Thermopolyspora flexuosa: one gene and its partners. The protein of the gene in region 1 interacts with the protein of each later gene in a pairwise test. Links are inferred from orthologs where the notes say so. Each region holds a gene or a part of one and is shown in the gene's direction. Other genes may lie near its edges. The genes, in order: ndk, FHX40_RS16880 and FHX40_RS00915.

The links.
Region 2: the proteins of ndk (region 1) and FHX40_RS16880 interact in binary tests that used the Escherichia coli proteins (3 or more experiments, as listed by UniProt). The link is inferred for Thermopolyspora flexuosa from one-to-one orthologs.
Region 3: the proteins of ndk (region 1) and FHX40_RS00915 interact in binary tests that used the Escherichia coli proteins (3 or more experiments, as listed by UniProt). The link is inferred for Thermopolyspora flexuosa from one-to-one orthologs.

Annotation. Positions count from the first base shown.
Region 1 is NZ_VFPQ01000001.1:1,279,640-1,289,768, forward strand. Bases 194-2,869 are described here. They hold ndk (nucleoside-diphosphate kinase), read left to right. Parts: upstream 194-1,164; coding sequence 1,165-1,575; downstream 1,576-2,869. Other genes in these bases: FHX40_RS05640 (hypothetical protein), read left to right, coding at 194-989; FHX40_RS05650 (rod shape-determining protein), read left to right, coding at 1,831-2,862; mreC (rod shape-determining protein MreC), read left to right, coding at 2,862-2,869. Also shown: more of FHX40_RS05640, read left to right, coding at 1-193; more of mreC, read left to right, coding at 2,870-3,875; rod shape-determining protein MreD, read left to right, coding at 3,868-4,392; mrdA (penicillin-binding protein 2), read left to right, coding at 4,389-6,440; rod shape-determining protein RodA, read left to right, coding at 6,437-7,603; FHX40_RS05675 (hypothetical protein), read left to right, coding at 7,762-8,019; FHX40_RS05680 (NsdA family TPR-like regulatory protein), read left to right, coding at 8,410-9,792; FHX40_RS05685 (aminoglycoside phosphotransferase family protein), read left to right, coding at 9,792-10,129. UniProt on the Escherichia coli protein: Major role in the synthesis of nucleoside triphosphates other than ATP. The ATP gamma phosphate is transferred to the NDP beta phosphate via a ping-pong mechanism, using a phosphorylated active-site intermediate.
Region 2 is NZ_VFPQ01000001.1:3,977,673-3,988,097, forward strand. The notes cover bases 4,434-7,405. They hold FHX40_RS16880 (uracil-DNA glycosylase), read left to right. Parts: upstream 4,434-5,566; coding sequence 5,567-6,244; downstream 6,245-7,405. Other genes in these bases: FHX40_RS16870 (ABC transporter permease), read left to right, coding at 4,434-4,435; FHX40_RS16875 (carbohydrate ABC transporter permease), read left to right, coding at 4,479-5,384; FHX40_RS16885 (MTH1187 family thiamine-binding protein), read left to right, coding at 6,278-6,568; FHX40_RS25145 (hypothetical protein), read right to left, coding at 6,578-7,405. In the rest of the region: FHX40_RS16855 (PadR family transcriptional regulator), read right to left, coding at 1-5; FHX40_RS16860 (ABC transporter substrate-binding protein), read left to right, coding at 134-1,390; FHX40_RS16865 (ABC transporter substrate-binding protein), read left to right, coding at 1,547-2,875; more of FHX40_RS16870, read left to right, coding at 2,888-4,433; more of FHX40_RS25145, read right to left, coding at 7,406-7,540; FHX40_RS16895 (SAM-dependent methyltransferase), read right to left, coding at 7,578-8,348; FHX40_RS16900 (hypothetical protein), read right to left, coding at 8,491-9,834; FHX40_RS16905 (cryptochrome/photolyase family protein), read right to left, coding at 10,108-10,425. UniProt on the Escherichia coli protein: Excises uracil residues from the DNA which can arise as a result of misincorporation of dUMP residues by DNA polymerase or due to deamination of cytosine.
Region 3 is NZ_VFPQ01000001.1:199,634-209,859, reverse strand. The notes cover bases 2,391-5,163. They hold FHX40_RS00915 (5-formyltetrahydrofolate cyclo-ligase), read left to right. Parts: upstream 2,391-3,372; coding sequence 3,373-3,954; downstream 3,955-5,163. Other genes in these bases: FHX40_RS00910 (potassium/proton antiporter), read left to right, coding at 4,019-5,163; galU (UTP--glucose-1-phosphate uridylyltransferase GalU), read right to left, coding at 2,443-3,348; glp (molybdotransferase-like divisome protein Glp), read right to left, coding at 2,391-2,391. Outside these bases: FHX40_RS00940 (GNAT family N-acetyltransferase), read right to left, coding at 1-45; FHX40_RS00935 (MogA/MoaB family molybdenum cofactor biosynthesis protein), read right to left, coding at 143-622; cyclic pyranopterin monophosphate synthase MoaC, read right to left, coding at 619-1,119; more of glp, read right to left, coding at 1,195-2,390; more of FHX40_RS00910, read left to right, coding at 5,164-5,521; FHX40_RS00905 (FmdB family zinc ribbon protein), read left to right, coding at 5,805-6,110; FHX40_RS00900 (S-methyl-5'-thioadenosine phosphorylase), read left to right, coding at 7,058-7,864; Flp pilus assembly protein CpaB, read left to right, coding at 8,212-8,814; FHX40_RS00890 (D-alanyl-D-alanine carboxypeptidase family protein), read right to left, coding at 8,962-10,068. UniProt on the Escherichia coli protein: Involved in the removal of 5-formyltetrahydrofolate.

The DNA of each region.
Region 1 (10,129 bases):
TCACCTTCGACTGGCCGTCGGTCCTCACCATCGCCGCCGCGGCCGTCGCCGCGCTCGTGGTGTTCGCGCTGGCGCTGTTCGGCGCCCCCGACGGGGCGGCGGGCCGGATGCTCGCGCTCACCATGGCCGTGACCGGGCTGGTCGTGCTGCCCACCGCGGCCCAGACCACCTACGTGGAGCTGCGCGGGGTGGGCGGCCCCGGCCTGATCGGGCTCTGGCCGCCGTTCGCGATCGCGGTCGCGGTCGCGCTCGCCGCGCCGGTGCTCGCCGACCGCCTCATCCGGCGCGCGGCGTCGTCCGCAGGATCGGAGACCGGCACGGGCGGCCCCGGCGCGCAACCCGTCCGGATCGGGCTCGCCGTACTGGTCGCCGGGCTCGCCGCGACGCGGCTGCTCGTGCCCGACCCCGACGGCCTGGTGCTGGTGGTGCCGTTCACGCTGATCGCGGCCGGTGCGGCGGTGGCGCTCGCCGCCGCGCTCCGGACGGCCGCCACGGAGGCGGCCCTGTTCGGCCTCACCCTGTGCGCGTCGGGGGTGCTCGCCGGGTTCCTGCTCGGCACCGGCATGCAGATCGCGCGGGTGCGGGCCGTGGAGAGCATCCCCGGCTTCGACGCCCAGGACCTCGTCGACGGGTTCGTCGCCACGCTGCACACCTGGGCGCTCGTGGCCGGCTTCGCGGTCGTGGCGGCCCTGGTGCTCACCGCGATCCCGCTGCGCCGCCGCGCGGGCGGGCACGCCGCGGACGCCGCCGCGGATCCGTACGATCCCGCGCAGCCCACGGCCGTGATGGACGTCGTGGTGGCCCGGGGCGACGGTCTGCACGGCGCCCGGCCGGTGGTGCCACCGCCGAGCCCGTCGCCCGAGGCGGGCCCCGGGCCGGTCGGCGGCGGGGAGCGCCCGGAACCGCCGCGGGGCGGATTCCCCGGCGAGCCGGGTGGCCGGCGCGGCCGCGAGGGCGACGAGTGGCGTCCGGACGAGCGCGGCGGGTGACGGGCACCCCACGCTCTCGCACCGAGGCGCCTTTGTGCCGAGACGTGCGCGCCCCCGCCCGGGCCCGCGGGCGGGGGTGTTCCGGCACAGCGCCGGGTGCCGGGGCCGGTAAGCTTCGGGGCTGTCAAGCAAAACCGTGTTCCGCGGTCCCGCCAATCCATTCGAAGGAGAACCCGTGTCCGAGCGCACGCTTGTCCTCATCAAGCCGGACGGTGTCCGTCGCGGTCTGATCGGCGATGTCATCAGCCGCATCGAGCGCAAGGGGCTCAAGATCGTGGCGATGGATCTGCGTACGCTGGACGCCGAGACAGCCAAGGCGCACTACGCCGAGCACGCCGAGAAGCCGTTCTTCGGCGAGCTGGTGGAGTTCATCACCTCCGGACCGCTGGTGGCGATGGTGGTCGAGGGGCCGCGGGCGATCCAGGCGTTCCGCGCGCTCGCGGGCGCGACCGACCCGGTCAAGGCCGCCCCCGGCACGATCCGCGGTGACCACGCCCTGGAGATCGGCGAGAACGTCGTGCACGGCTCCGACTCGCCGGAGTCCGCCGCCCGCGAGATCAAGATCTTCTTCCCGGACCGCTTCTGAGCCCTCCGCGACCGACGGCCCCGGGGTGATCACGACGCCGGGGCCGCGTTCGTGTGTCCGCACGCCCGGCCGCCGGAGGGGCCCGCCGTCCCGCCTTCGGTGGCCGGTGATCCGCCAGATTTTCCGAGAACGAGACGGCTTGCTTGCGCCCAGCATCCGATACGCTCAGTTACGATTCAGATGCGTTCCGCAATAACATGTCCTCTCCCGGGCACCATCACCTTCCTGTAACCACCGTGGAAGGCTCCTCTCCTCATGGGCAGCAAGCTGGCTTTTCTCGGCCGTGACATGGCCGTCGACCTGGGTACCGCCAACACCCTGGTCTACGTGCGAGGGCGCGGCATCGTGCTCAACGAGCCCTCCGTCGTCGCGATCAACACGACCACGGGGAAGATCGTCGCGGTGGGGATCGAGGCCAAGCGCATGATCGGCCGTACCCCCGGCAACGTGGTCGCGGTGCGTCCCCTCAAGGACGGGGTCATCGCCGATTTCGACGTGACCGAGCGCATGCTGCGCTATTTCATCCAGCGAATTCACCGACGCTGCCTGTTCGCCAAACCGCGCATCATCATCGCGGTGCCGAGTGGCATAACCGGGGTGGAGCAGCGGGCGGTCAAGGAGGCCGGCTACCAGGCCGGGGCGCGGCGCGTCTACATCATCGAGGAGCCGATGGCGGCGGCGATCGGCGCCGGCCTGCCCGTCCACCAGCCCACCGGGAACATGGTCGTCGACATCGGCGGCGGCACCACCGAGGTGGCGATCATCTCGATGGGCGGCATCGTGGTGAGCCAGTCGATCCGGGTCGCCGGGGACGAGCTCGACCAGGCGATCATCAGCTTCGCCAAGAAGGAGTACTCCCTCATGCTGGGGGAGCGCACCGCCGAGGAGATCAAGATCGCGATCGGCTCGGCGTGCCCGACGGACGACAACCCCCAGGCCGAGATCCGCGGCCGCGACCTCGTCACCGGCCTGCCCAAGACGGTGGTGGTGACCGCGGAGGAGATCCGCCGGGCCACGGAGGAGCCGATCAACGCGATCGTCGACGCGGTGAAGACCACCCTCGACAAGTGCCCGCCGGAGCTGTCGGGCGACCTGATGGATCGCGGCATCGCGCTCACCGGTGGCGGGGCGTTGCTGCGCGGCATGGACGACCGGCTCCGCGAGGAGACCGGCATGCCCATCCACCTGGTGGACAACCCGCTCGACTCGGTCGCGCTCGGCACCGGCAGGTGCGTGGAGGACTTCGACACGTTGCAGCACGTGCTCGTACCGGAGCCCCGGAACTGATGCGTGACACGCGGGGAAGTCGGCTCCTGCTCGGGGTGCTGCTCGCCACCGCGCTGGTGCTCATCACGGTGGATCACCGGGGCGGCGCCAAATCCCCGCTGGAGTTCCTGCACGGGATCGGCGCCACCGTGTTCACCGGGGCGGAGCGCGTGGGCACGAGCCTGGTACGGCCGGTGCGCGACCTCGCGGCGACGCTCGCCGAGGCCCCCTCGGCCCGGCAGCGCATCCGGGCGCTCGAGGAGGAGAACGGGCGGCTGCGGGCCGAGCTCACCGCGCGCACGCTCGACCGGGAGCGCGCCGAGCAGCTCGGGCGCCTGCTCGGGCTCGCCGGCCTCGGCGGCTACCGGATCGTGCCCGCGCAGGTGATCGCCCGCAGGGGGGTGCCCGGCCTGGAGGAGGCGGCGCAGATCGACGTCGGCACCGCCGACGGGGTGCGGCGCAACATGACCGTGCTCAACGCGCAGGGTCTGGTCGGCCGGGTGGTCCGGGCGGCGGAGCACTCGGCGACGGTGGCGCTGCTCACCGACCCGGCGACGGCGGCCGGGGCGCGGCTGGAGGGCGGCAACGAGATCGGCGTGGTGAAGGGACTGGGTCACGGCATGGGCGACACGCTGGTGCGGTTCCGGCTGTTTGACTCGACCGTCTCGGTCACCCCCGGCCAGCGCATCGTCAGCTTCGGCTCGCAGCACGGCGCGCCGTACGTCGCGGGGGTGCCGATCGGCGTGGTCGAGCGGGTGGAGCCGACGCCGGGCGAGCTGACCAAGGTGGCGCTCGCCCGCCCGTACGTGGACTTCTCGTCGCTCGACGTGGTCGGCGTGGTGGTGCAGGGGCCGCGGCGGGACCCGCGGGACGCCCTGCTGCCGCCCGCCCCCGGCCAGGCCGCCGCCCCCGGCCGGGACACCGAACGGGACAACGATCGGCCCACCGAGCGGGCCGCCGACACCCGGCGGGCCCGCACCGGTACGGCCGGCGCCGGTCGGCGCGCGGACGAGGCCGCGGACGGGGGTGCCTGAGGTGCTGCGCGGCATGCTCCTCGTGCTCGGCGTGGCGGCCGTGCTCGTCGTGCAGGTGTCGGTCGCCGGGATGCTCGCGCTGCCCGGCGGCGGGCCGGACCTCGTGGTGCCCCTCGTGGTGACGCTGTCGTTCCTGCGCGGGGCGCGGGCCGGCGCGCTCATCGGGTTCGCGGTGGGGCTAGCCGTGGACGTCCTGCCGCCGGCCGACCACGTCATCGGCGCGCACGCGCTCGTGCTGTGCCTGATCGGCTACTTCGCCGGGCGGGCGAGCGAGCGCGCCCCGGGCGCGGTGCTGTCGGCCGCGGTGGTGTGCGCGGTGGCCGCGCCGCTGCTGTCGGCCGCGCTCGCCGCGCTGCTCGGCGACCCGCGCGCCGAGCAGGCCGTGGCGGCGCGGTCGTGGATCCCGCTGGTCGCCTACAACCTGCTCACCGTCCCGGTCGTGGTCTGGGCGGTCGGGCGCGCCCTCGGCAAGGCCCGGCCGCGGCCGGCCGCCGTGCGGATGTGGAGGCGCGCGTGAGAAGCCCGAGGCGGACCCGGCTGTTCGTGCTGCAGGTGCTGCTGGTCTCCATGCTCGCCGTGCTCGGCGTGCGGCTGTGGCAGGTCCAGGTGGTGCGCGGCGCCGAGTTCGTCGCCGCCGCCAACGAGACCCGCACGCGGAACGTGGTGATCCCGGCCGTGCGCGGGCAGATCCTCGACTCGTCCGGCCGGCCGCTGGTGCGCAACCGGGCCGCGCTCGTCGTCTCCATCGACCCCGCGCGGTTCGGCAAGATGAAGGACGGCGGCCACGCGGTGCTGGAACGGCTCGCGGACGTGCTCGGCGAGCCCGTGGAGGAGCTGAAGAAGCGCATCCGGCCGTGCGGGCCCAAGGTGTCGCGGCCGTGCTGGCCGGGCTCGCCGTACCATCCGATCCCGATCGCGCAGCGGGTCACCAAGCGGCAGGCGCTGCAGATCCTGGAACGGCAGGAGGACTTCCCGGGCGTCACCGCCGAGGTGCAGGCGGTGCGGGACTACCCGGGGCGGTGGCACGCCGCGCAGGTGCTCGGCTACCTGCAGCCGATCACCCAGGAGGAGCTCGACCGCAAGGCCGAGCTGAAGAAGGACTTCTCCGGCATGGACCTGGTCGGCCGCGACGGGCTGGAGTCGGTGTACGACGACTACCTGCGCGGCAAGCCGGGCGAGCGGCGGATCGGCGTGGACCGCATGGGCAAGGTGACCGGCCTGGAGAGCCAGGTGCCGCCGCAGCCCGGGGCCACGCTCATCACCAGCATCGACGCCAAGGTGCAGGCGGTGGTGGAGGAGGCGCTCGCCGAGGCGATGCGGAAGAAGCCCAAGGCGGACGGCGCCGCCGGGGTGGTGCTCGACGTGCGCACCGGCCGGGTGATCGCGCTGGCGAGCCGGCCGAGCTACGACCCCACGGTGTGGACCGGCGGCATCTCCGGCGCCGAGTACGAGCGGCTGATGTCGCCGAAGTCCGGCTACCCGCTGGTGTCCCGGGCGATCAAGGGCGAGTACGCGCCGGGGTCGACGTTCAAGGTGTCGTCGGTCGCGGCGATGGTGAAGGACGGCTACCCGCTGAAGGGCAAGTACAACTGCCCCGGCTCGGTGATGATCGGCGGCCGGTCGTTCAGCAACTTCCGCGGCATCGGCATGGGCGTGATCGACCTGCACACCGCGCTGCTGAAGTCCTGCGACACGATCTTCTACCAGGCGGCGTTCGAGCAGTGGCGGCGGGACGGCGGCATCGAGGGCAAGCCGAACCCGTCCGAGCCGATGTCGAAGATGGCCCGCGCCCTCGGGTTCGGCCGCAGGACCGGCATCGACCTGCCGGGCGAGTCGCCGGGCCGCATCCCGGACCGCGCGTGGAAGAAGGAGCTGTGGCGGCAGACGAGCAAGACGAGCTGCGCGCGCGCCAAGACCGGGTACCCCGAGGTGGCGAAGACCGACCCGCCACGGGCGTCGTTCCTCAAGCGGCTCGCCTACGAGCACTGCGTGGACGGGTACAAGTTCTGGCCGGGTGAGGCCGCGAACCTGTCCATCGGCCAGGGTGACGTGCTGGTGACGCCGCTGCAGCTCGCGGTCGCGTACGCGGCGATCGTGGGCGACGGCAAGGTGCGCAGCCCGCGCGTGGGCTGGGCGATCGTCGCCCCGGACGGCAAGGTCATCAAGGAGATCACGCCGCCGGTGATCGGCGAGGTGCCGGTGCCCGCGCACGTGCGGCACTACATCCGCCGGGCGCTCAGCCAGGTGCCGTCGGACGGCACCGCCGCCGGGGCGTTCCAGGGCTTCCCGTTCCACAAGGTCAACGTCGGGGGCAAGACGGGCACAGCCGAGGTGTACGGCAAGGAGGACACCTCCTGGTTCGCCTCGTTCGCGCCCGCGGAGAACCCCAGGTTCGTCGTGGTGGTCATGGTCTCGCAGGGCGGCATGGGCGCGGAGACCGCGGCGCCCGCGGTACGCCGGATCTATGAGGGCATCTACGGCATCGGCCGCAAGCCCGCGCTGCCCGGCGGCAGGCCGCCGGACCGTCCGCCGGTCATCGCGCCCGACGGCACGGTGACGCCATGACCCGCGCCGTCGCCGCGCAGCGGGGCTCCCTCGCGGGCAGGGCGCTGAAGGTGCGGTCGGCGGTGCGGCAGATGGACGGCGCGTTGCTGGTCTCGGTGGCGCTGCTGTCGGTGATCGGCGCCCTGCTCGTCTGGTCGTCCACCCGCACCTGGGCCGCGGGCGCGCCGACCGGGCTGATCAACAAGCACCTGCTCAACCTCGGCATCGGCTGGGTGCTGTTCGCCGTGATCGCCACCGCCGACGCGCGCAAGCTGCAGGCCTACGCGCCCCTGGCGTACCTGGCGGCGCTGGTCACCCTGGGGCTGGTGCTCACCCCGCTCGGCGCGACGATCAACGGGTCGCACTCGTGGATCCTGCTCGGCGGCGGGTTCGCCTTCCAGCCGTCGGAGACCGCCAAGCCGGCGCTGATCCTCATGCTCGCCATGCTGCTCCACCGGCCGGTGGAGGGCACCGACCGGCCGCGCGGCCTGGACGTGGTGCTCGCGCTCGTCGCCACGGCGATCCCGATCACGCTCGTGCTGCTCCAGCCCGACCTCGGCACCACGATGGTGTTCTGCGTGATCCTCGTCGGGGTGCTCGTCTTCTCCGGGCTGCGCAAACGCTGGCTCGCCCTGCTCGGCCTCGCCGCGGCGGGCGGCGCGGTGGCCGTCTGGGCGTTGGACGTGCTCAAGCCGTACCAGGTGGCGCGCTTCACCGCGTTCGTCAACCCGGACGTCGACCCGCGCGGGGTCGGCTACAACAGCACCCAGGCGCTGATCGCGATCGGCTCGGGGGAGCTGTTCGGCAAGGGGTTGTTCCGCGGCGGGCAGACCATGGGCCGGTTCGTGCCCGAGCAGCACACCGACTTCATCTTCACCGTGGCCGGTGAGGAGTTCGGCTTCGTCGGGTCGATCGCCGTGGTGATCCTGCTCGGCGTGGTGCTGCTGCGCGGGCTGCGCATCGCCCGGATGTGCGAGGACCGGTTCGGCATGATGGTCGCGGTCGGCGTGGTCACCTGGCTCGCGTTCCAGACCTTCATCAACATCGGCATGACGATCGGGATCATGCCGATCACCGGGCTGCCGCTGCCGTTCGTCTCGTACGGCGGGACCGCGACCTTCGCCAACATGATCGCGATCGGCATGCTCCAGGCGATTCACATCCGGGCGCGATCATTCAGATAAGTCGCGAACGGCGACGAAATCGGCCGTCCGGATGCCCGACATGAGAGCGGTCCGCATGTTCGGCGACCCGAACTCTCACTGGCGCGTTCCCCGTCAGGCGAACACTCTGGAAACGACAGGAGTTGCGGGGTTGAACAATCGCTGACGGAGGACCTGCGATGCGGGACAGAGCGCTCCACGACGTCGAGGGGCGGGAGGCCGAGCTGCGGCGGCGCGCCCTGCGGCTGCTCCGCGACGCGTTCCCCGACTATCGGATCGTGTACGCCGCGGGACGCTGGGCCGCCGTCGACGAGGGCGACCCGCCCGAGGTGTGGTTCGCCGAGACCCCGAGCAGCCTGTGCGGGCAGCTCTTCCTCGCCCAGCTCCACAAGGGCGGCACCATCCCGCCGATCAGGGCGAATTCCGCCCCTGCGTGATTTTACGTGACCTGTTGGCGTTTGCCCGGATACTGCGGTGAATCCTCCCGTCACGGAGAGCGGCTCGCATGTTGCCACCGGCCCGCGTCACCGACGACGGTAACGGGCGGACGCGCCCATCGCGCGCGGGCGACGGCGCCCGGGTGGCGGCGGTCGTGTCTCGATCCGCGCGCACTTTCCGGATCCACCTTTTCGGGCACCCGGAAAGGAGATATATGTCCGGATAGCGCGGGCCCCGCGAAAGCCGTACCAGCCCTCGGCAACCCCACGTGACCTTGGAAAACCTGGCACACAGGTATCTGGAGACAGGTATCTGGAGATCGGATGAGCGACTCCCCCCGCGGCGCCGGTCGCGGCGCCGCACGCGGCCGTGACCGTGCGGTCCACACCGTGGCCGCCGCCGTCCGCGAGCGCACGCTCGCCGGGCTCGACCGGCCGCCGTCCCCGGCGATCATCAGCCAGATGGCCGAGGAGATCCACGCCACCTGCCCGGACGTCACCCGGCTGAAGTGCTTCCGGCTGGCGCGCGGCTGGACGGTCGAGGAGGCGATCGCGCAGTTCCACCGGATGTGCGACCGGGAGGGGCTGCGCCGCCGCGGCCTCACCGAGCGGTCCTGGCGCGAGTGGGAGGCGGGCGCCCGCCCCGACCGGGACTACACCGACCTGCTGTGCCGGCTGTTCGAGACCGGCCCGGTGCAGCTCGGCTTCGCCCGCGACTACACGCCCGTGGACGGCAGGCCGCTGCTGTCCGTCGACCCGGTCGCCGCGGTGGCCCAGGAGACGAGCGAGCACGCCGAGCGCGCCGAGGCGAGCGAGATCGGCCCGGCCACGCTGGAGCGGCTGCGCACCGAGATGGTGTGGGTCTGCCGCCGGTACGTCGTCGACGCCCCGCTGCCGCTGTTCGTGGAGATGCGCCGGCTGCAGGAGCGGGCCCGCCAGGCGCTGGAGCGGCGCATCCACCCGCCGCAGGCGATCGAGCTGTACTTCCTGATCGGCGCGCTGAGCGGGCTCATGGCGAACGCGAGCATGGACATGGGCCGCCGCGCGCCCGCCGACCAGCTCGCCCGGGCCGCCTACACCTACGCCCGGATCGCCGGGCACACCTCGCTGATGGGCTGGGCGCGCGGCATGCAGGCCTCGGTCGCGCTGTGGGACCGCCGGTACGCCGACGCGGTGGGGTACGCCGAGGACGGGGTGAACCACCTGCCCTACGGGTCGGGCGCCGCCCGGCTGCACCTGCTGCGCGCCCGCGCGCTGGCGATGCTCGCCCGCGAGCAGGAGGCGGTCGAGGCGCTGCACGCGGCGGACGAGGCGCGGCGCCGTACCGGGCCCGCCGTACGGGACGAGCTGCACGACGAGGTCGGCGGGGAGTTCGCCTTCCGCCCGGCCAAGCACCACTACTACGCCTCGGCGGCCCGGCTGCACCTCGGGCACATCGCCGAGGCGATCGAGGAGGGCCACCGCGCCCTGCGGCTGTACGCCGAGGACGAGCCGCACCACCGCTCCTACGGCTGCGAGGCGATGACCCGCGCCCACCTCGTCGTCGCGTACCTGGTGAAGGGCGACGAGGAGAGCGCCCGCGAGATGCTCGAGCCGCTGCTCGCGCTGCCGCCGGACCGGCGCATCGGGCACCTGGTCACCACCCTCGAGGTGGGCCGTGAGCTGCTCGCGGCCCGGCCCGGGGGTGAGCGTCTCGCCCAACGGATCGGGGGTTTCTGCTCGGTGGGCCTCGCCCACACCGCCGCACGGGCCCTGCCCGGGAGGAGCCGATGATGTCGATCACAACCGAGAACCCCGTCGAGGCGCGGGCACGCGCCGCGATCGAGTACGCCTGCGGCCAGGCCGGGCTGGACCCGGCGGGGGCGCGGCTCATCCGCGACTACGCCAACCTCGTCTACGAGCTGCCCGGGGAACGGGTGGTGCTGCGCCTCGCGGACGCGAGCACTCCGGGCAGGTTCGAGCGGCTGCGCACCTCGGTGCGGGTCACCCGGTGGCTCGCCGAACAGGACTTCCCGGCGGTGCGGCCGCTCGACGTGCGCCAGCCGGTCGCGGCCGAGGGCTTCTTCGTCACCTTCTGGCACCACGAGCGGCACGTCGGGCCACCCCCGGA
Region 2 (10,425 bases), 2.7 Mb from region 1 along the record:
CGCACCCCACCTCCCTCGGGGTCTGTTTACCTGAGCGTTATGTAACTGTCTGTTGACGTCCACATTAGCGCTATGCATAACATGCATGCATCTACCTAACACGTATGTAACCGGGATTTCGCACGGAGGACACGTGTCCCGACTGGTTCCCCTGCTGCTGGCGGCGGCGCTGCTGCTCGCCGGTTGCGGAGGGGCCGGAGGGGACGCGGACCCCGGTGCGGCCCCGGCCGCCACCGGCCCGATGACCTTCGTGGTCGGCAAGGACACCACCTCCTACTTCCAGCCCCTGCTCGACCGGTGGAACCGTGCCCACCCGGCCGACCAGGTGCGGATGCTGGAGCTGCCCGAGGCGGCCGACGAACAGCGGGCGCAGATGGTCGCGAACCTGCAGGCCGGCAGCGACCGCTACGACATCCTCGCGCTCGACGTCATCTGGACCGCCGAGTTCGCCGAGGCTGGTTGGATCGTGCCACTCGACCGTGGCATGTTCCCGCTGGACAGGTTCTTCCCCGGCGTGGTCGCCACCGCGATGTACAAGGGCCGGTTGTACGCGGTGCCGTACTCGACCAACGCCGGTCTGCTCTACTACCGCAAGGACCTGCTCGACGCCGCCGGGCTCAAGCCGCCCAAGACCTGGGCGGAGCTGCGCGAGCAGGCCAAACGGCTCAGCCGCGAGCACGGCCTGGGCGGGTACGCCGGCCAGTTCCTGCCGTACGAGGGGCTCACCGTCAACTTCCTTGAGGCGGTGCAGTCGGCCGGCGGCGAGCTGCTCAACGCGGACGGCACCGCGGTGAACGTGGACGCCGCGGCCGAGCGGGCCCTCGAGTTCCTCACGACCGGGGTGCGCGAGGGCTGGATCCCCCAGGAGGCCCTCTCCTACAAGGAGGAGGAGACCCGCCTTGCCTTCCAGGAGGGCCGGTACGTGTTCGCGCGCAACTGGCCGCACGCGTACGGCCCGGCGAAGAACTCGCCGATCAAGGGGAAGTTCGCGGTGGCGCCGCTGCCGGGCGCGGACGGGCCCGGCACGAGCACCCTCGGCGGCTACAACCTCGCGATCAACGCCGCGTCGAAGCGGCAGAAGTCGGCCCTGGAGTTCATCCGCTTCTTCACCGGCATCGACATCCAGCGCCTCGTGCTTGCCGAGGGCTCGTTCCCGCCGGTGTGGGCCGAGCTCTACGACGACCCCGAGCTGATCAAGGAGTATCCCTACCTGCCGGTACTGAAGGAGACGATCCTGCGGGCCCGCCCCCGCCCGGTGAACGCCGACTACAACCAGATCAGCCTGGTGATCGCCGGCAACGTGTCGGACGCTCTGGCGTTCCGAAGATCCGGCGCGGAGACCATCGCCCGGCTGCGGGAGCAACTCATCGAGACGACCCGGAACCCCTAGCCGAGGGCCTTTCGCCGGCCCCGGCCCCTGGACCCGACACCGTTTCCGGGCCGGTTCCCGGCCCGGTCCCTACACCCTCTCTCTCGCCCGGCATGCCCGCCGGGCACCCATCACAGCACGAAACCAATCTCGGGGGCAGAAAGCAGGAGGTAGATCATGCGCAGACTGCCAGCGGCGGTCGCCGTTCTCGCGCTCGCCTGCACCACGGCGGCGTGCGGCAGCGGTGGGGGAGGTGACTCCGGCCAGGCCCAGCCGAGCGCGGCCGGCAGCGCCCCCGCGAAGAGCCTGGAGGGCGTGACCATCGAGGTCGCGGCGAAGTGGACCGGTGAGGAGCAGGCGAACTTCCAGAAGGTCCTCGACGCCTTCCAGGAGAAGACCGGCGCGAAGGTGACCTACGCCTCCACCGGTGAGGACACCGGCGCCTACCTCGGCCCCCGCATCCAGGGCGGCAACCCGCCGGACATCGCCATCCTCCCCCAGCCCGGCCTGGTCGCGCAGTACGCCAGGCAGAACGCGCTCAAGCCGCTGTCCGCGGGCGTGCTGGCGCAGATCGACCAGAACTACACGCCGTACTGGAAGGAGCTCGGCTCGGTCGACGGCCAGGTGTACGGCGTGCTGGTGAAGGCGGCGCACAAGTCGACGATCTGGTACCGGCAGAGCGCGTTCGACGAGGCCGGGGTGACCCCGCCCAGCACCTGGGACGAGCTGGTCGGCAAGACCGCGCAGACCCTCGCGGACGCGGGCACGCCGCCGTTCGCGCTGTGCGGCGCCTCCGGCTGGACCCTCACCGACCTGTTCGAGAACATCTACCTGTCGACCGCGGGCCCGGAGAACTACGACAAGCTCGCCAACCACGAGATCCCGTGGACCGACCCGACGGTGAAGACGGCCATGGAGAAGATGGCCCAGATCTTCGGCAAGAGCGAGTTCATGCTCGGCGGGTCGGACGGCGCCCTGCAGACCGACTTCCCCACCTGCGTCACCCAGGTCTACGGCCAGAAGAAGGCCGGCATGGTGATCGAGGCCGACTTCGTCGCGGCGGCGGCGAGCGAGTCCGGCGCCACCATCGGCGAGGAGGCGAAGATCTTCCCGTTCCCGGCGGCCGGTGACACCGCCCCGGTCGTGCTCGGCGGCGACGTCGCGGTGGCGATGAAGGACAGCGAGGGCGCGATGGCGCTGCTCGAGTACCTCGCCTCGGTCGAGGGCGGCACGATCTGGGCGAAGACGCCCGGCTACCTGTCGCCGAACCGCAACGTCTCCCCCGACAACTACCCGAGCGACCTGACCCGCCAGCTCGCGCAGACGATCATCAACGCCGGTGAGTCGGTCCGGTACGACATGTCCGACCTCGCGCCGAGCGCCTTCGGTGGCACCGACGGCAAGGGCCTCTGGAAGGGCCTGCAGGACTTCCTGCGCAACCCCTCGGACATCGAGGGCATCCAGAAGAAGCTCGAGTCCGACGCCAAGAAGGCCTGGGAGCAGTAAAGGGGCGAGGCCGTGACCGAACGGTTCGACGGCCCGCGGACGCCCGGCGGCGGCGAGGCGCCCGCCGCCGGGGTCCCCACCGGACCGCAGCATGACGCAGTGACCTCCGGCTCCGGCCGGAGCCTCGACCGGGAGCGCGAGCAGGGCGCGTCGGCCGCCGCGCGTCCCGGCACCTCGGGCGGCCCGTCCCTCGCCGCCGCGGCGGCCGGGGCGGGGGCGGCGGCCCGCACCACCAGGAGGGGAGCCGCCACGGCGGGCGGCGGGAAGGCACGCCGGCTCGGCCCCTCCCCCGCCGTGGCGGTGTGGTTCCTGCTGCCCGCGTTCATCCTGCTCGGCGCGTGGGTGGTCTACCCGATCATCTACTCGCTGTGGCGCAGCCTGTACGACGCGAGCGGCAACGAGTTCGTCGGGCTGGGCAACTACGGGACGATCTTCACCGACCCCGGGATGCTCACCACCATCCGCAACAACCTCATCTGGGTGGTGGTGGCGCCGTCGGTGGTCACCGTGCTCGGCCTGATCTTCGCGGTGCTCTCCGAGCGCATCCGCTGGGTGACCGCGTTCAAGCTCGTGATGTTCATGCCGATGGCGGTGTCCTTCCTCGCCTCGGGCGTCATCTTCCGGCTCGTCTACGACGCCGACCCGGACAAGGGCGTGGCGAACGCGATCATCACCACGGTGCGTGACGTGTTCCGGCCCAACACCGGGTACCCGGGCGCGCGTCCCCGGGAGAACGACGCCTCCCCGGTGGCCGCGCAGGACGGCGCGGTCGTGACCAAGCAGGAGGCGCAGCCCGGGCAGACGGTGCTCGTCCCGCTCGTCGGCCTGCCGCCGGCCTCGGTGGCGGAGGCGGCCACGGCGAAGGCGCCGCCGCAGCCCGCGCCGGGTTCGCTCACCGGCGTCGTCTGGCTCGACTTCACCCAGGGCGGTGGCGGCACCGTGAACCAGGTCGACGGCACCGAGAAAGGCCTCGCGGGCATCACTGTGGAGGCGGTCGCGAACGGCCGGGTGGCGGCGACCACGACCACCAACGAGGACGGCACGTTCACCTTCGAGAACCTGCCGGCCGGCTCCTACACGGTCCGGCTGCCGAAGGAGAACTTCACCGCGCCGTTCAACGGGCTGCAGTGGCTCGGCCCGACCCTGATCACACCGGCGATCATCGGCGCCTACATCTGGGTGCACGCCGGGTTCGCGATGGTGCTGATCGCGGCGGGCCTGTCGGCGATCCCCCGCGACGCGTTGGAGGCGGCGCGCATCGACGGGGCCACCGAGTGGCAGGTGTTCCGCCGGATCACCGTACCACTGCTCGCGCCGGTGCTGCTCGTGGTGTTCGTCACGATGATCATCAACGTGCTCAAGGTGTTCGACCTGGTGTTCGTCATCGCACCGGGGTCGGTGCAGCCGCAGGCGAACGTGATCGCGCTGGAGATGTGGCGGGTCTCGTTCGGCGGCGGCAACAACCAGGGCCTGGGCAGCGCACTGGCGATCTTCCTCCTCGTGCTGGTGCTGCCGTTCATGTTCTTCAACATCCGCCGGTTCAGGAGGGAGCAGCAATGAGCGGATCCGCGCGGATGACCGGCCTGACCTGTGGGGAGGCCGCATGACCACCGCCGCACTCTCCCGGGCGGGTGGCGCCACGGCCGCCACCGGCGCCCCGCGCCGCGGCCTCGCCGGCCGCATCGTCGACCGGTTCGGCAGCGGCGTGCTGCAGGTCTTCATGGTGCTGCTCGCCCTGTTCTGGCTCGTCCCGACGCTGGGCCTGCTCGTGGTGTCGCTGCGCACCGAGGAGGCGAACAACTCCAGCGGCTGGTGGACGGTGTTCACCAAGCCGGCCGAGCTGACCCTGGAGAACTACAGCAGCCTGCTCGCGTCCGGGTTCACCGCGTCGTTCTGGAACACCGTGTTCATCACGGTGCCGTCGACCTTCCTGGTGATCACGATCGCGGCGCTCGCGGCGTACGCGTTCGCCTGGATCGACTTCCCCGGGCGGGACATCGTGTTCCTCATCGTGGTGGCGCTGCTCGTGGTGCCGATCCAGATCGCGCTCATCCCGATCGCCCGGCTCTACGGTGCGCTCGACATCATGGGGTCGATCCCGGGCGTGGTGCTCTTCCACGTCGCGTTCGGCCTGCCGTTCGCCATCTTCCTGCTGCGCAACTTCTTCGTCGGCATCCCCAAGGAGCTGCTCGAGGCGGCGCGCATGGACGGCGCGGGCGAGTGGCGGATCTTCGCGACCGTGGTGTTCCCGCTGGCCAAGCCGGCGGTGGCCTCGCTCGGCATCTTCCAGTTCCTGTGGGTGTGGAACGACCTGCTCGTCGCGCTGGTCTTCGCGGACACCGAGAACCAGCCGATGACCAAGGCGCTCCAGTCCCAGATGCGGCAGTTCGGCACCAACGTGGACGTGCTCGCCCCCGGCTCGTTCCTCTCGGTGATCATCCCCCTCATCCTCTTCTTCGCCTTCCAGCGCTACTTCGTCCAGGGCCTGCTGGCCGGCTCGGTCAAGTAGGCCCGGCGGGAGGGTACGGACCTTCGGTGCCTGCCTCGCGGGGGCAAACGGGCACCGGAGGTCCCCGTCCGGACCGGGCGGCGCTCCCCGGCACGGGGTGCCGCCCGGCCGGCGTGCCGGGAGCCGTCCCGGCCTCGCAACGCCCCCGCGGCTGTCGGAGGCCGCGGGTAGAGTGAACGGCCATGTCAGGTCGTCCGTTGCACGAAATCGTCGAGGCGGGCTGGGCCAAGGCCCTGGAACCCGTCGAAGGCCGGATCCGAGCGCTCGGTGAGTTCCTCCGGCAGGAGATCGCCGCGGGCCGGGGCTACCTCCCGGCCGGGGAGAACGTCCTGCGGGCCTTCACGCAGCCCTTCGACGAGGTGAAGGCGCTGATCGTCGGGCAGGACCCCTACCCCACCCCCGGGCACGCCATCGGGCTGAGCTTCTCGGTCTCCCCCGAGGTGCGCCGGCTGCCCGGCAGCCTGGTGAACATCTTCAAGGAGTACATGTCCGACCTCGGCCTCCCGCACCCCTCCAACGGGGACCTGACGCCGTGGACGCAGCAGGGCGTGCTCCTGCTCAACAGGGTGCTCACGGTGCAGCCCGGCAAGCCCGCCTCGCACCGGGGCAAGGGCTGGGAGGAGGTGACCGAGCAGGCGATCCGCGCGCTGGTCGCCCGCGGCAAGCCGCTGGTCGCGATCCTCTGGGGCCGCGACGCCCGCAGCCTCAAGCCGCTGCTCGGTTCGGTGCCGTGCATCGAGTCCGCCCACCCCAGCCCGATGTCGGCCGCGAACGGCTTCTTCGGCTCCCGGCCGTTCAGCCGGGCGAACCGGCTGCTGGAGCAGCAGGGGGCGACGCCGATCGACTGGAAGCTCCCCTAAGGTGGCCACAGGCCGCAGACAGGGGGTTTCCACATGATCGTTGCGTTCTCCGTGACACCGCTCGGGGTGGGCGAGGGCGTCGCCGAGCCGGTGGCCCGGGCCGTCAAGGTCGTCCGGGAGAGCGGGCTGCCCAACCGCACCGATCCCATGTTCACCACCGTCGAGGGCGAGTGGGACGAGGTGATGGACGTGGTCAAGCGCGCCGTCGAGGCGGTGGCCGAGGTCGCCCCCCGGGTGAGCCTCGTGCTCAAGGCCGACATCCGCCCGGGCGTCACCGGCGCGATGACCGCCAAGCTCGAGTCCCTCGAGCGGCACCTGTCCTGACGCCGAGGGTCAGGAGCTGAGCAGCTCCTCCCGGCGGGCGAGCAGCTCCTCGCGCCGGGCCCGGATCCCGTCGCGGCGGGTGGCGAGCGTGTGCAGGGTAGTGTCGATCCACACGGCCACCTCCGCGACGGCCTCGCCGGTCTGGTTGATCCGGCGGTGCCGCAGGGCGTCGACGATGATGTTGTCGAAGAACATGTCGGCGAACCAGCGCGTGTCGATCTGGGGCAGGCGCGGCTCGGCGTGGATGCCCACGTCGGCGAGCTCCCGGCCGAAGGCGTCGAGGGCGCGCTGGGCGTGCCAGGCGGCGGCGTCGGCCTGCCGCAGGTGACCGTGCTCGACGAGGTCGGCGAAGCCGCCCCCGCCCAGCATGTCCCAGGTCGAGGCGCTGCGCGCGCCGCCGAGGTTCTTCAGCACCTCCGCGACCGCCTGCGCGGCGGCGACGCCCGCCCGGTGCGCCTCCTCGTGCTCACGCAGGTCGGCGTCGGCGTCGGCGAGCTCGCGGGCGATGGCGGTGAGTTCCTGGGCGCGCACGTCGCCGGAGGCGATCAGCTCGCGCTCCCTGCGGGCGAGCGCCACCTCGAACTCCCGCTGCACGCCGTCGAGCTCGGCGAGCCCCTCCTCCACGGCACGCAGGTCGGACAGCAGCCACTCGAGCCGGTTGCGCTGGCCGTCGAGGCGTAGCCGTACCGCCTCGGCCTCGGCCCGTTCCCGGGCGAGCCGCTCCTCCTTGCCGCCGGTGAGCGCGGCGAGGAAGGCCCGGAACCCGTGCTCCAGCCGGGCGACGTCGTCCTCCTCCTTGGCGAGCGTGGCTTCGAGCTCGCCGATGAGCGCGCGAACCTCGTGGATCCGCGAGTCGAGTACGGCCCGCTCCCGGGTGAGGCGCTCGAAGCGCCGCACGCGCTCCCGAAGCGTGCGGATGTCGTCGTCCGAACCGGTCTGGCCGTGGGGGTCGGTGGCATTGAAAGAGGTCACGTCACTCAGGACGCACAAGCCACCGCAAACGTTCCCATCAGGGCTTTTTTCCGACGCCGCCCCATCCGATCGAGGAGAGCCGTGCGACCACCTGGAGCGGTATGAACTTCTCCTGCGGGATGAGCTCGAAGTCGCCCAGGAACGCCTTGACCTCCTCCACCGTCCTCGCCTTGAAGCCCGGGGCGGAGGCGGCGTACACCGAGCCGACCGTCTCGACGTCGTTCTCCCGCGCCGGCCTGCGGACCATGTGGGTGATGCCGAGGTAGCTGCCCGGGGCGATGCGCCGCCGGATCTCGGCGACCTGCTCGCCCGGGTCCTCGAGGAAGTGGAGGATCGCGAAGAGCAGGACCGCGACCGGCTCCTCGGGGTCGATCAGGCCGGTGGCGAGCGTCCTGTCCCACAGGTCGTCGAGCTCGCGCAGGTCGGCCTCGACCATGGCGACGTTCGGCGAGTTGGCGAGCAGCGCCCTGCCGTGCACGCACACCACCGGATCGTTGTCGATGTAGACGACACGGGCGTCCGGATTGACCTCTTGCGCTACCTCGTGCACGTTTTTCTGGGTCGGCAGGCCGGCACCGATGTCGATGAACTGCTTGATGCCCGCCTCACCGGCCAGGAATCGCACGACATTGCCGAGAAACTCCCGATGCTGCCGCGCCCCCTCGCGTGACTCGGGAAACGCCTTCAGGACCTGTTCCGCGGCGGCACGGTCGACGGCGAAGTTGTCCTTGCCCCCAAGCATGTAGTCGTAGATCCGGGCGATGTTCGGCGTATTGACATCGACACCGGCAGGGGCACGCTCAGTCATCCACGTTCTCCTTGAGGGACCCGTTGGCTCGGCCATGTCCGAGGCATGCCGTAACGTTCACATATCGCCGCTTCGCCAGCGATAGTAGCGCTCCCGGACTTTCCTTCGCCGAAAATGCCGACATTTTCGTCCGCAACGGCATTTAGGCGGCCCGCCCCCAGACGACCTGAGGGGGCGAGGACGACCCGGCGCAGGCGGGGCAGGGTGCCCCGCCGGGGTCGTCGCGGAACGTCACCGGAGGCCGGATCCGAAGCACGGGCACGCCCCGCGCCGGATCCGCCGCGCACGGCCCCGCCGGCGGTGTCGCCGTCTCCGACCGGTCAGGGTTCGGCCACCACTCCAGGGAGCGAGGCACCGAGTGGATGTCCTCCCGTGCCGTCACCTGCCGGGATTCCTCCTTCCAGGTCTGTGCGCGTAACGCCTCGGCCCGCGAGCATTCCCCTTCGGACCGTTCCATACGCCACCGATCGGGGCGTGACGGGGGCGTACCGGGCCGGGATGCGCATCCGGCCTCCGTTCGGATCGCCGTCGGTCCGGGAGCCTCGCCCTGAGGCATCCGCACGAGGGAGAGCCGCACCAGGGCGTACCGCCTCGTGCCCGGCGGAACAGACCGGGACATGGTCGCCACCGCGCTTCTCCGGTGGTCGCGCGCGGCCGCCGCGGCTCCGTAGAGCTGGGGTCGGCCTGGGAGGCGGTAAGCGTCGCGGTGGTCGACCCGGGGAGTGACGCAGTCTCGGCCGTCGACCCTGAGGTGGCCGCAGATCGTGCGTAACCCGCCCGTGGGATGCGCCGCGAGCCAGGCGAGGTGCTCGTCGAGGAGCCGTTGCGCGGCCGCCCGCAGGAAGCCGAAGGGGTGGTGTCCGTGCGTCCAGGCGCCGGACTCCAGCATCAGCTCGGGCAGGCCGAATCGGCACAGGCCACGGGTGGTCACCGACCAGCTCGAACCGATGGCACGCGCCGGGTGGCGGCCGAGATCGTCGCCCGCCGCGGAGGGAAGGCACGGCCCGCCGGACTCGAGCGAGCGTGCGGGACCACCCTGCGGACCACTCGCAGACCCGTCCCGCACCGGAACCAGGCGGTGGACGGGACGTGGGGAGGGTGTTTCGACGTGCCAGCCGAGCCAGTCGTCGGTGAGCGGGAAGACGGCGTTCCCCGGCGGCGGCTCGGGGGCGGCGGTGACGGTCCTGCCGGTGACCGGATCCTCGACGACGCCGCCGTAGGCGTCGGCGATCGCCCGGGCCGCCGCGCACGCCAGGAACGCGGCCCTCGGATGTGCCGAAGGCGACGTCGTGCTCGACACCACGACGCGGGACGGCGGGTGGCAGGTGATGGTCAGCCGGGGCGTGCCGAGGGCGGCGGCGGCCTCCCGCCGGTGGGGGTGGGGCATGCGCCAGGGCACCACGGCGGACGGGTCCGCCGGGGCGCGGTCGACGGTGACGACGTAGCGGGTGGTGATCGCCTCGGGCACGGCGAAGGTGATCTGCATGACGGCCTCCTCGTGTCGGACGGCCATCAGCATGCGTCGCCGGCCGCGACCGCCGAGCGGCAGAACGCCGTTCTGTGGATAACCGCCGGGCATCCCGCCGCAGACCCCGGTCGCAGGGCGATGGCCCCGGTCCCCGGTCGCAGCGGGATGCCCGGCACGCCGTGCGGCCCGCCGTACCCGCGGCCTCCGGCCCAGGTGCGCCACCGATGTCCCTCACCGCCATCGGTGGCCCTCACCGCGCGGGGGCGATCGCCACCGGTCGCGGTTGCCGCGCTAGTCCTCGCGGAGGTCCTGGTCGACGGGGTCCCAGTTGACCGCGATGGGCGGGGGATAGTGGCGGATCACTCCGGTCTTCCACGGCTCGTGGATGAACGTGCGGGGCAGGTGGCTGATCTCGGGCACATACCGGCGCACGTACTCCCCGTCGGGGTCGAAGCGCTTGGCCTGCCGTACCGGATTGAACGCCCGGTGGGGCCGGGTGTCGTTGCCCGTCCCGGCCAGCCACTGCCAGCTTCCGCAGTTGACCGCGACATCGGCGTCGAGCAGGTACTCGGCGAAGTGTTCGGCACCGATCCGCCAGTCCACGCGCAG
Region 3 (10,226 bases), 1.1 Mb from region 1 along the record:
CGGCCCCTCCGTCAGGGTCACCGGCCAACCGCGAAGTCGATCCACCTGTCAATCATCCCCCTGCGACCGCCGATCCGCCACGCCGTCCTCCTTTGCCACGAATTCTCCCTATTCGGGACGGCGGCGTTCAGCCCGTGGACGCTCAGCCCCGCGGATGGTCGCCGCCGTGGATCTGGTCGACCGCGTGCCGCAGGATCGGCGCGAGTACGGCCATGCCGTCCTTGACGCCGCCCGACGAGCCCGGGAGGTTCACGATCAGGGTGCGGCCCGCCACGCCGGCGAGGCCGCGCGACAGGATCGAGGTGGGCACCTTATCCCGGTTGACCTGCCGGATCGCCTCGGCGATGCCGGGGATCTCCCGGTCGAGCACCCGCCGGGTCATCTCGGGGGTGAGGTCGGTGGGGGTGAGCCCGGTGCCACCGGTGGTGACGATCACGTCGTAGCCGTCGCGCACGCCGTCGCGCAGCGCGGTCTCGACCGCCTCGCCGTCGGGGATGACGAGCGGGCCGTCCACCTGCTCGCAGCCCGCGTCCTCCAGCAGCGAGACGAGCAGCGGGCCGGATTTGTCCGGATAGATGCCTTTGGATGCCCGGTTGGAGACCGTGATCGCGAGCGCCCTCACGAGGACGCCTCCGGGCCCTCGGCGGCGGCGTCCCGGGTCCACACGCCGGTCTTGCCGCCGGTCTTCTCCTCCACCCGCACGTCGCTGATGACGGCCGCCGGGTCCACGGCCTTGACCATGTCGATGAGCGCGAGCGCGGCCACGCTGACCGCGGTGAGCGCCTCCATCTCCACGCCGGTGCGGTCGGCGGTCTTCACCCGGGCGGAGATCTCCACGCCCGAGTCGACCACCGTCAGGTCGACCTTGACGCCGTGCAGCGCGATCGGGTGGCACAGCGGGATGAGGTCCGGGGTGCGCTTGGCGCCCTGGATGCCGGCGATGCGGGCCACGCCGAGCGCGTCGCCCTTGGGCACCTCGCCGGAACGCAGCAGCGCCACCGCCTCCGGCGACAGCAGCACGCGGCCGGTGGCGCGAGCCGTGCGCACGGTCACGTCCTTCGCGGACACGTCGACCATGCGGGCCGCACCGGTCTCGTCGATATGGGTCAGCCCACGCATATCGCCCTCCTGACCGGCCGCCGCCGGCAGTCGCTCAACCGTACGAATACCCCAGATCGTACGTCGGGCGCGTGCTCAGAGGGGAATGACCCGGACCGTGGCGCCCTTGGGCACCTCGGTGACGTCCTCGGGCACGACGATGAGCGCGTTCGCCGCGGCGAGCGCGCCGAGCTGGTGCGACCCCTGGCCGCGCACCGGCGACACCACGTCGCCGTCGAGCACGCCGCGCAGGAACGAGCGCTTGCCCTTGGGCGAGCGCAGCGGCGCGTCCACGGTCGCGGGCACGGTCTTCGGCGGGCCCGCGGGCAGGCCGCGCATCTTGTCCAGCGCGGGCCGGACGAACAGCACGAACGACACGAACGCCGACACCGGGTTGCCCGGCAGGCAGAAGATCGGCACCCGGTCCTCGCCGACCACGCCGAACCCCTGTGGCATGCCGGGCTGCATCGCGACCTTGTCGAACCGCACCGTGCCGAGCGGGGCGAGCGCCTCCTTGACCGGCTCGTACGCGCCCATCGACACCCCGCCGCTGGTGATCACCACGTCGGCCCGCACCAGCTGGGACTCCAGCCGGTCGAGGAACACGGCCGGGTCGTCGGTCACCGCCTCGGCGCGGTACGCCTCGGCCCCGGCCTGCCGTACCGCGCCGCAGAGGGTGTAGCTGTTCGACTCGTAGATCTTGCCGGGGGCCAGCGGCTCGCCCGGCGGCACGAGCTCCGCGCCGGTCGACATCACGACCACGCGCGGGCGCGGCAGCACCCGCGCCCGGCGCCGCCCCACCCCGGCGAGGATGCCGAGCTGGGCCGGGCCGATCGGCGTCCCGGCCGGGAGCACGACCTGGCCGGGCCGGACGTCCTCGCCGGCCCGGCGGATCGCGTTGCCCGGCTCGGGCGCGCGGCGGATCGCCACGCGCACCGTGCCGCCGTCGGTCCACTCCACCGGCACGACCGCGTCGGCGCCGCCGGGGACCGGGGCGCCGGTCATGATGCGTGCGGCCATGCCGCGGCCCACCGCGTACGTGCGTCCGTCCCCGGCCGCCACGTCGTCCATCACCGGCAACACGACCGGGCGCGTCTCGGACGCGCCGGCCACGTCCTCGGCCCGCACCGCGTAGCCGTCCATCGCGGAGTTGTCGAACGGCGGCAGCGGCAGCGGGGAGGTGACGTTCTCGGCGAGTACGGTGCCGAGCGCCTGGTCGAGATCGAGCTCGAGCGGGGTGACCGCCCGCACGGTCGCGAGGATCTCCTCCAGGTGCCGGTCGACGGGCTTCAGCGTGACGCCGTCACCGGGGCGTCGGGGATCGTGCACGTTGCCTATTGTGGCCTACCGGACCCGCTCCTCCACGAAGCGGCGCAGCCACGGCAGGAACTCGGGCGCGAGATCCTCGCGTTCCGCGGCGAACGTCACCACGGTGCGCAGGTACTCGGCCTTGTTGCCGGTGTCGTAGCGACGCCCGCGGAACAGCACGCCGTGGACGGGGCCGCCCTCGTCACGGTCCCGTCCCGCGAGCGTGAGCAGGGCGTCGGTGAGCTGGATCTCGCCGCCGCGGCCGGGCTTGGTCTCCTCCAGCACCTCGAAGACCGCCGGGTCGAGCACGTAGCGGCCGATCACCGCCCAGTTCGACGGGGCGTCCTCCGGGGCGGGCTTCTCCACCAGGTTGGTGACCCGCACCACGTCATCCTCCTCGGTGGGGGCGATCGCGGCGCAGCCGTACAGCGAGACCTGGTCCTTCGGTACCTCCATCAGCGCCACCACGCTGCCGCCGTACCGCCTGCGCACCTCGATCATGCGCTTGAGCAGCGGGTCGCGCGGGTCGATCAGGTCGTCACCGAGCAGACAGGCGAAAGGGTGGTCGCCCACGTGCTGCTTGGCGCACAGCACCGCGTGGCCGAGGCCCTTCGGCTCGCCCTGCCGTACGTAGTGCACGGTGGCGAGGTCGGCCGTCTCCAGCACCTGTGACAGCCGTACCTCGTCCCCCTTTGCGGCGAGCGCCTCCTCCAGCTCGTACGCTCGGTCGAAATGGTCCTCGATGGAACGCTTGTTCCGGCCCGTGACCAGCAGCACGTCGAGGAGTCCGGCGTCCACCGCCTCCTCGACCACATACTGAATGGCCGGCTTGTCGACGATGGGCAGCATCTCTTTCGGCGTTGCCTTGGTGGCGGGGAGGAATCGTGTTCCGAGACCCGCCGCGGGGATGACGGCTTTCGTCACAGTGTCGAAGTCAGCCATGCATTGACTTTAATGGAGGGGCTTATGGAGAAGCGGGAGTGGCGTCGCCGAATCCTGGAGAGGCGGGCCACGGTGAAGGACCCGCAGGGCGCCGCGGCCGCGATCAGAGAGTCGCTTCTCGACCAGCCGTGGGTGCAGATGGCGGGGCTGGTCGCGTGTTATTGGTCCTTCGGCACCGAGCCCTCCACCCACGGCCTCGTTTACGCGTTGTGGAAGCACGGCGCGACCGTGATGCTGCCGGTTTTGCGCCCTGACAACGATCTTGACTGGGCGGTTTACGACGGCCCGGACTCCCTCGCCCCGGGGAGAAACGGCCTGCTCGAGCCGGTCGACACCCGCCGCGGCGTGGACGCGATCCGCACCGCCGCGCTCGTCATCGTGCCCGCCCTCGCGGTCGACCGGACCACCGGGGTACGGCTCGGCCGGGGCGGCGGCTCGTACGACCGGGCGCTCGCCCGGGTGGGCCCGAACGTGCCCACGGTGGCCCTGCTGCACGAGGGCGAGCTGGTCGACGGCGTGCCCGCCGAGCCCCACGACCAGCCCGTCCGGTACGCCGCACTCCCCTCGGGAATCGTGAGGGTCGGGCGGGTCGAGGCGGCGACGTAACGGAAATTACGTGGCTCACATGCACGGATACGGCCGGTGAGACCGGGCGGGGAGGGGGCGCCGGATGCATCTCGACGTCTGGTTGCTCCTCGGCGCGGGCGTGGTCATCGCCGCGATCGTCTCGGTCCGGATCGCGCACGGCACCGGGCTGCCGAGCCTGCTCATCTACCTGGGCCTCGGGCTGCTGCTCGGCGAGGACGGGTTCGGCCTCGTGTTCGACGACGCCGAGCTGGCCCGGGAGATCGGCCTGGTCGCGCTCGCGGTCATCCTCGCCGAGGGCGGGCTGACCACGAACTGGCGGCAGGTACGGCCGGCCGTACCGGTGGCGATCGTGCTCGCCACGGCCGGGGTCGGGGTGAGCGTGGTCGTGCTCGCCGCGTGCACGGCGGGGCCGCTCGGCCTCGACTGGCGGTCGGCGCTGCTGCTCGGCGCGGTGCTCGCCTCGACCGACGCGGCCGCGGTGTTCTCGGTGCTGCGCCGGCTGCCGCTGCCGGCCCGGCTCGCCGGGACGCTGGAGGCGGAGTCCGGCTTCAACGACGCGCCCGCGGTGATCCTCGTGGCCGCGCTGAGCACCGGGGGCGCGGCGGCGACGCGGGCCGGCATCCTCGTGCTCGACGTGCTGCTGGAGCTCGCGATCGGCGGGGCGATCGGGCTCGGGGTGGGGTTCCTCGCCGCGTTCGCGCTGCGCCGGGTCGCGCTGCCCGCGTCCGGTCTGTACCCGCTCGCGGTGTTCGCGGTCGCGCTCGGCGCGTACAGCGGGGCGGTGCTGGCGCACGGCAGCGGGTTCCTCGGCGTCTACCTCGCCGCGGTGGTGCTCGGCAACGCGGGCCTGCCGCACCGGGCCGCGACCCGCGGGTTCGCCGAGGGGGCGGCGTGGCTCGCCCAGATCGGGCTGTTCGTCATGCTGGGGCTGCTCGCCCGGCCGGACGAGCTGCCCGCCGCGCTCGTCCCCGGGCTGGTGGCCGGGTTCGCGCTGATCCTGGTGGCGCGGCCGGCCTCGGTGGTGGCCTCGGCGCTGCTCGCCCGGGTCGCCCGGATCGGCGCCATCCCGTGGCGGGAGCAGGCGTTCCTGTCGTGGGCCGGGCTGCGCGGCGCGGTGCCGATCGTGCTCGCCACCATCCCGTGGGCGGCCGGGGTGCCCGGAGCGAAGACGATCTTCAACGAGGTCTTCGTCATCGTGATCGTCTTCACCCTGGTCCAGGGGCCCACGCTGCCGCTCGCCGCCCGGCTGCTCAAGGTCACCGATCCCGGCGAGGCCCACGACCTCGACGTGGAGGCCGCGCCGCTGGAGGAGCTCAAGTCCGAGCTGCTCCAGGTCACCGTGCCGCCCGGCTCCCGGCTCGACGGCGTGGAGATCTTCGAGCTGCGGCTGCCCAGCGACGCCGCGGTCACCATGATCGTGCGCCAGGGCCGCGCCTTCGTGCCCGAGCCGAGCACCCGGCTGCTCACCGGGGACCAGCTTCTCGTGGTCGCCACGGCCGCGTGTCGGGAGGCCGTGGAGCGCCGCCTGCGGGCCGTGAGCCGCAGCGGCAAGCTTGCCGGGTGGTACGGCGAGCGGGGGGACTGAGGCTGCCGCCTGCGGCCTTTACCGTGGCCTGCGTCACGCCTTGGCAGGCGCCAAGGCGGCTGTGCCGTACCGGGGAGGGATCGCCGTGTGGTAGGGGGCGGACGGTGTTGGCGACCGTGCCGCGGTGGTGCGGCGGGTCGGCGGCGCACGGGGCCGTGCGATGCGAAGGCGCTGGTCAAGCGGGCTAGACCGGACCTGAGTGGCATTTATGCTAGTCCGAGCCGTACCATTAGCAGTCGCACCGTCAGAGTGCCAGTCGGTGTGAGCCATTGAGGAGGAGTGCGTGCCCACCTACCAGTACGCCTGTACCGCCTGCTCCGAGCAGCTCGAGGTCGTCCAGAAGTTCACCGACGACCCGCTGACCGAGTGCCCGAGCTGCAAGGGACGGCTGCGCAAGGTCTTCTCGCCGGTCGGCATCGTCTTCAAGGGCTCCGGCTTCTACCGCACGGACAACCGCTCGTCGAACGGCTCGTCCTCGTCGTCCTCGTCGAGCTCGAACGGGAGCAAGAGCACCTCGAGCTCCTCTTCGTCCGACAGCAGCAGCAAGTCCGACAGCACGAGCAGCACCGCGTCGACCTCGGCCGCCTGAGCCGACCGCATCCCGCTGAGCGCGGCCACTCCTCCGCCCGCAAGCGGATACAGGCGTCGCCCGGGCGTCGCCGCTCGGCACTCCGTACCCGGCCCGGTTTGCCCGGCCCCACAGGGCCCAAGCCGGGCCTGCGGCCACAGCCCGGACGATCCCCACATCGTCCCCAGGCCTTCCGCCGCCGTTCCCGCCACCGCACCCGACCCCGGACTTCGCCGTCGGCCCGTGGCAGGCCGGTCTCCGGCGCACGTGCGAGGTGGCGAGCATTCGGACGCCCCGTGCGTTTCGCGGCCACGACCGTGACCTGGTGCGGTGCCGCACCAAGTGGCCGCACGGCGTCCTCGGCCACGTCGGTCACGACCCATCGGCGCGGCCTGCGGCATATCCGGCCACAACGGCGCATCGAGGGACGACCTGCCGCCGGGTGGTGGATTCTCCCTTTCCCCGACGCAACGGCGCGTACGGGCCGGGTCGCCATCGCGTACGGCCCGCGAAAGCTTCACGCACGCCTTTACGGATTGCGGGGAAAACGCCATCGCGTGCAAAGGGCGTTGACGGTCTCCGCCCAAGCCCTTTCCCCATGCCGTCGTCGGCGCCGCGCCGCGGCAGAACGGCCGGCGGAAACGGCCCTTCGATCTCGGCGACCCGGCTCGTACGCCTTCGCAATGCCAAATCCCACCCCGATTCACGCGGTTTTACCGGTTGATTCGGCTCGCCGTACCGGCACCCTGATTCCGTCAACCGTGCGGTAAACGCGACCCAAAACGGCAGGACCCGGCCTCGGGCCGACGGAGTCACTCACGTAACGCCCTGCCGACGAGCCCTGCCCGGGACTTTGTCCACAGGTGCGCGGCCCTCCATCCACAGGCCGTGCCCACCCGTGCGGAGTTATCCACAGGACCACCCCACCCGGATCCGCACGAGCCACCGCATTCGTTAGTGTCGGCGCCATGGTCACTCGCGCGGACATCGCCGTCATCGGAGGCTCCGGCTTCTACTCCCTGCTCGACGAGGCCGAGGAGCTCCAGGTCGACACCCCCTACGGCCCCCCAAGCGACGTCATCACCGTGGGCCGCATCGGCTCCCGGACCGTGGCCTTCCTCCCCCGCCACGGCAGGGGCCACCGCTATCCCCCGCACCGCATCCCCTACCGGGCGAACCTGTGGGCCCTGCGCTCCCTCGGCGTACGCCAGGTCCTCGCCCCCAGCGCCGTGGGCTCCCTCCGCCAGGAGTACGGCCCCGGCACCCTCGTCATCCCCGACCAGCTGGTCGACCGCACCTCCGGCCGCCCCCAGACCTACTACGACGAAGGTGGAGCCGTACACGTCACCTTCGCCGACCCCTACTGCCCGGCCGGCCGCGCCGCCGCGGTCTCCGTCGCCCGCGCCGAGGGCTGGCCCACCGTGGACGGCGGCACCCTCGTCGTCATCGAGGGCCCCCGCTTCTCCACCCGCGCCGAGTCCCAGTGGTTCGCGAGCAACGGCTGGACCATCGTCGGCATGACCGGCCACCCCGAGGCGGTCCTCGCCCGCGAGCTCGCCCTCTGCTACACCTCCCTCTCCCTCGTGACCGACCACGACGCCGGCGTGGAGGTGGGCGAGGGCGTGAGCCAGGAGGAGGTCTTCGCCTTCTTCGCCGCCAACATCGAACGCATGCGCTCCCTGGTGGCGAAGGTCGTCGAGGCCCTCCCCGAGGAACGCACCTGCCCCTGCGGCCACGCCCTCGACGGCATCAAACTCCCCTTCGAGCTCCCCTAGCCCGGCGACCGTCCATCCGGCCAGCCACTGACCGGCCGGCCGCCGAGCCCGCCGACGACCCGCCACGCCCCTCGGCGGACGGCACCGGCCACAACCCGAGCCGGCACCTGCCACCTTGGCGCGCCCATCCCCCACACCCTGGCGTGACGAGACCGACCTGCCCCTGCCGCCTCGCCCCCCGCGACCGGCGCGGCGGCAGGACGGCAGCGGTACCAGACCCAACCCCGGCTGCGCACCATGCCCAGCCAGGTCGTGCCCGCGACCGGGTCCACGGCCGAACCGCGCAGCCGTACCGACCACCGATCGATGCCGACGCCCCGACCCCGCCTCAGGAGTCACGAACGACCATGCACACCTTGCGTCGTCTCCTCGCCCGGCGACGTCGCCCAATCGCCGCCCTGCTCGCCGCCACCGCGATGGCCTGCGCCCTCATCTCGGTCCGCCCCGCCCCGGGCGTGGAGATCCTCGTGGCGGCCCGCGACCTCCCGGGCGGCCCGCTCACCGCCGCGGACGTCACCTCCGCACGCTTCCCACCCGACGTGCTCCCCGCGGGCGTCCTCCGCCCCGGCGCCCAGGTGACCGGCCGCGTCCTCGCCTCCCCCATGCGCGCGGGCGAGCCCTTGACCGACGCCCGCCTCCTCGGCCCCGGCCTGCTGGCCGGTTACGGCACTCACCTGCTCGCCACCCCGGTCCGCATCGCCGACGCCGACGCCGCCAAGCTCCTCTCCCCCGGCGACACGATCGACGTCCTCAGCGCCCCGACGGACCTGACCGACCGCCCCACCGCCGCTCTCCCGGTGGCCCAGAACGTCCGCGTCATCACCACCCCCACCGGCGACAGCGGCACCGGAGCCCTCGTCGTCCTCGCCACCACCCCGGCCCAGGCCGCCCACCTGGCCCTCGCCCAATCGACCGGCCGCCTCTCCGTGGCGATCCGCCCCCGCCGATGACCGGTGCATCCGAGCACCTTCACCCCAAGCCGCTCGGCGGGAAGCCGCACGGAGACACACGCCCCTCACCCGAGCGCGCGAAAGAGCAGCGCAGCGGAGGAGGAAGAGGAGAAGAACGGAGAAGAGAGGAGAAGCAGAAGCCCGACTTCAGAGCTTCGCACCAAGCTCGGGGTCGTACTCCCAATGCCAGGGCTCGAAAGGACTCCGGTACGCCCAGTCGGGGTGGATGAACCCGAACTTCTTGCCGTTGGCCTCCATCCAGTTGAACTGCGGCGACCGGAAAACCTCCACACCCCCACACAAATCGACCGCGAGCCCGAACCCGTGGTTGCTCTTCCCGGGGATCGCCGCGAGGCCGGGCCGCTGGTAGTAGACGGCCTGCTGCGCCCCGAGGCTGCGGTAGCTCGAGGTGACGCACAGCGGCCTGCCGAACCGCTTACGGTACGCCTCGTTCATCGCGGCGAACGCGATCGCCGCGTCCGCCCGCAGCTGGTGCCCCTTGGTGTTCGGCAGCGGGCAGAGATAGGCCTGCGGCAGCAGACCGTTGGGGTACTGGGCGGCGGTCGGCACCAGCGAGGGATTGCACCCCGTCGTCCTGGCCTGCTTGTTGAGCCGTACGCCGGCCTTCTGCAGCGCCGCGGTGAGGTTCTTCACCAGCTTCTGCGACCGCTTCCGCAGCGTGTCGATCTCGGCGTTGAGCTGCGCCTCCTGCAGCAGGTTCGCCGCCCGCAGCTCCTGCGCCTCGGCCGCGAGCCGCTCCCGCTCTTGGAACGCTTTCCCGCTCTCTTCGAGTACCTGGTTCCTGGCGGCGACGAGGTGCGTGGCGTCGCTCATCGCCCGCAGGCTGGCCTGCTCGTTACCCGACATGAAGGTGGACAGGCCGCCGATCGTCGGCACCTGGTAGAGCGACTGCACCAGCTCGGCCAACGGCTCCCGCATCTTGGCGAGCTCCCGGTTCGCCTCCTGGAGCTGGTTGAGCTTGGCCGCGAGCTTCTTCTGCGACTCCTCCAGCGCCTTCTGCCGATTGACCAGCGCCTTCGTGGCCGCCTCGATGTCCGCGGTGGCCTTCTGCGCCTGCCGCCGAAGCTCGAGCAGCGTGGTCGGCTCCTTGTCCGCCCCCTGCCGCTCGGTCCCCGCCTCGTTCGTGGCCCCGATCGCGACGCGGGCCTCGGCCTTCGCCGAGGAGGCCTCTCCAACGAGCGAAGTCACCACCATGACGACCGCGATCAGCCCCGCTGACCGAGGAGATGCCACGTCCGACTCCTCCGTTTGCCAACTCGCGATCCGAACCGCAAGGCACGTTACTACAGGGAAACGAGCCCCCGACGGGAACTCTCCACGACCGGTATGTACCGAGAAGGATGATTTCGTGAGTCTCAGTCGCAGCAGTACGCGACGACCTCACACGCCGC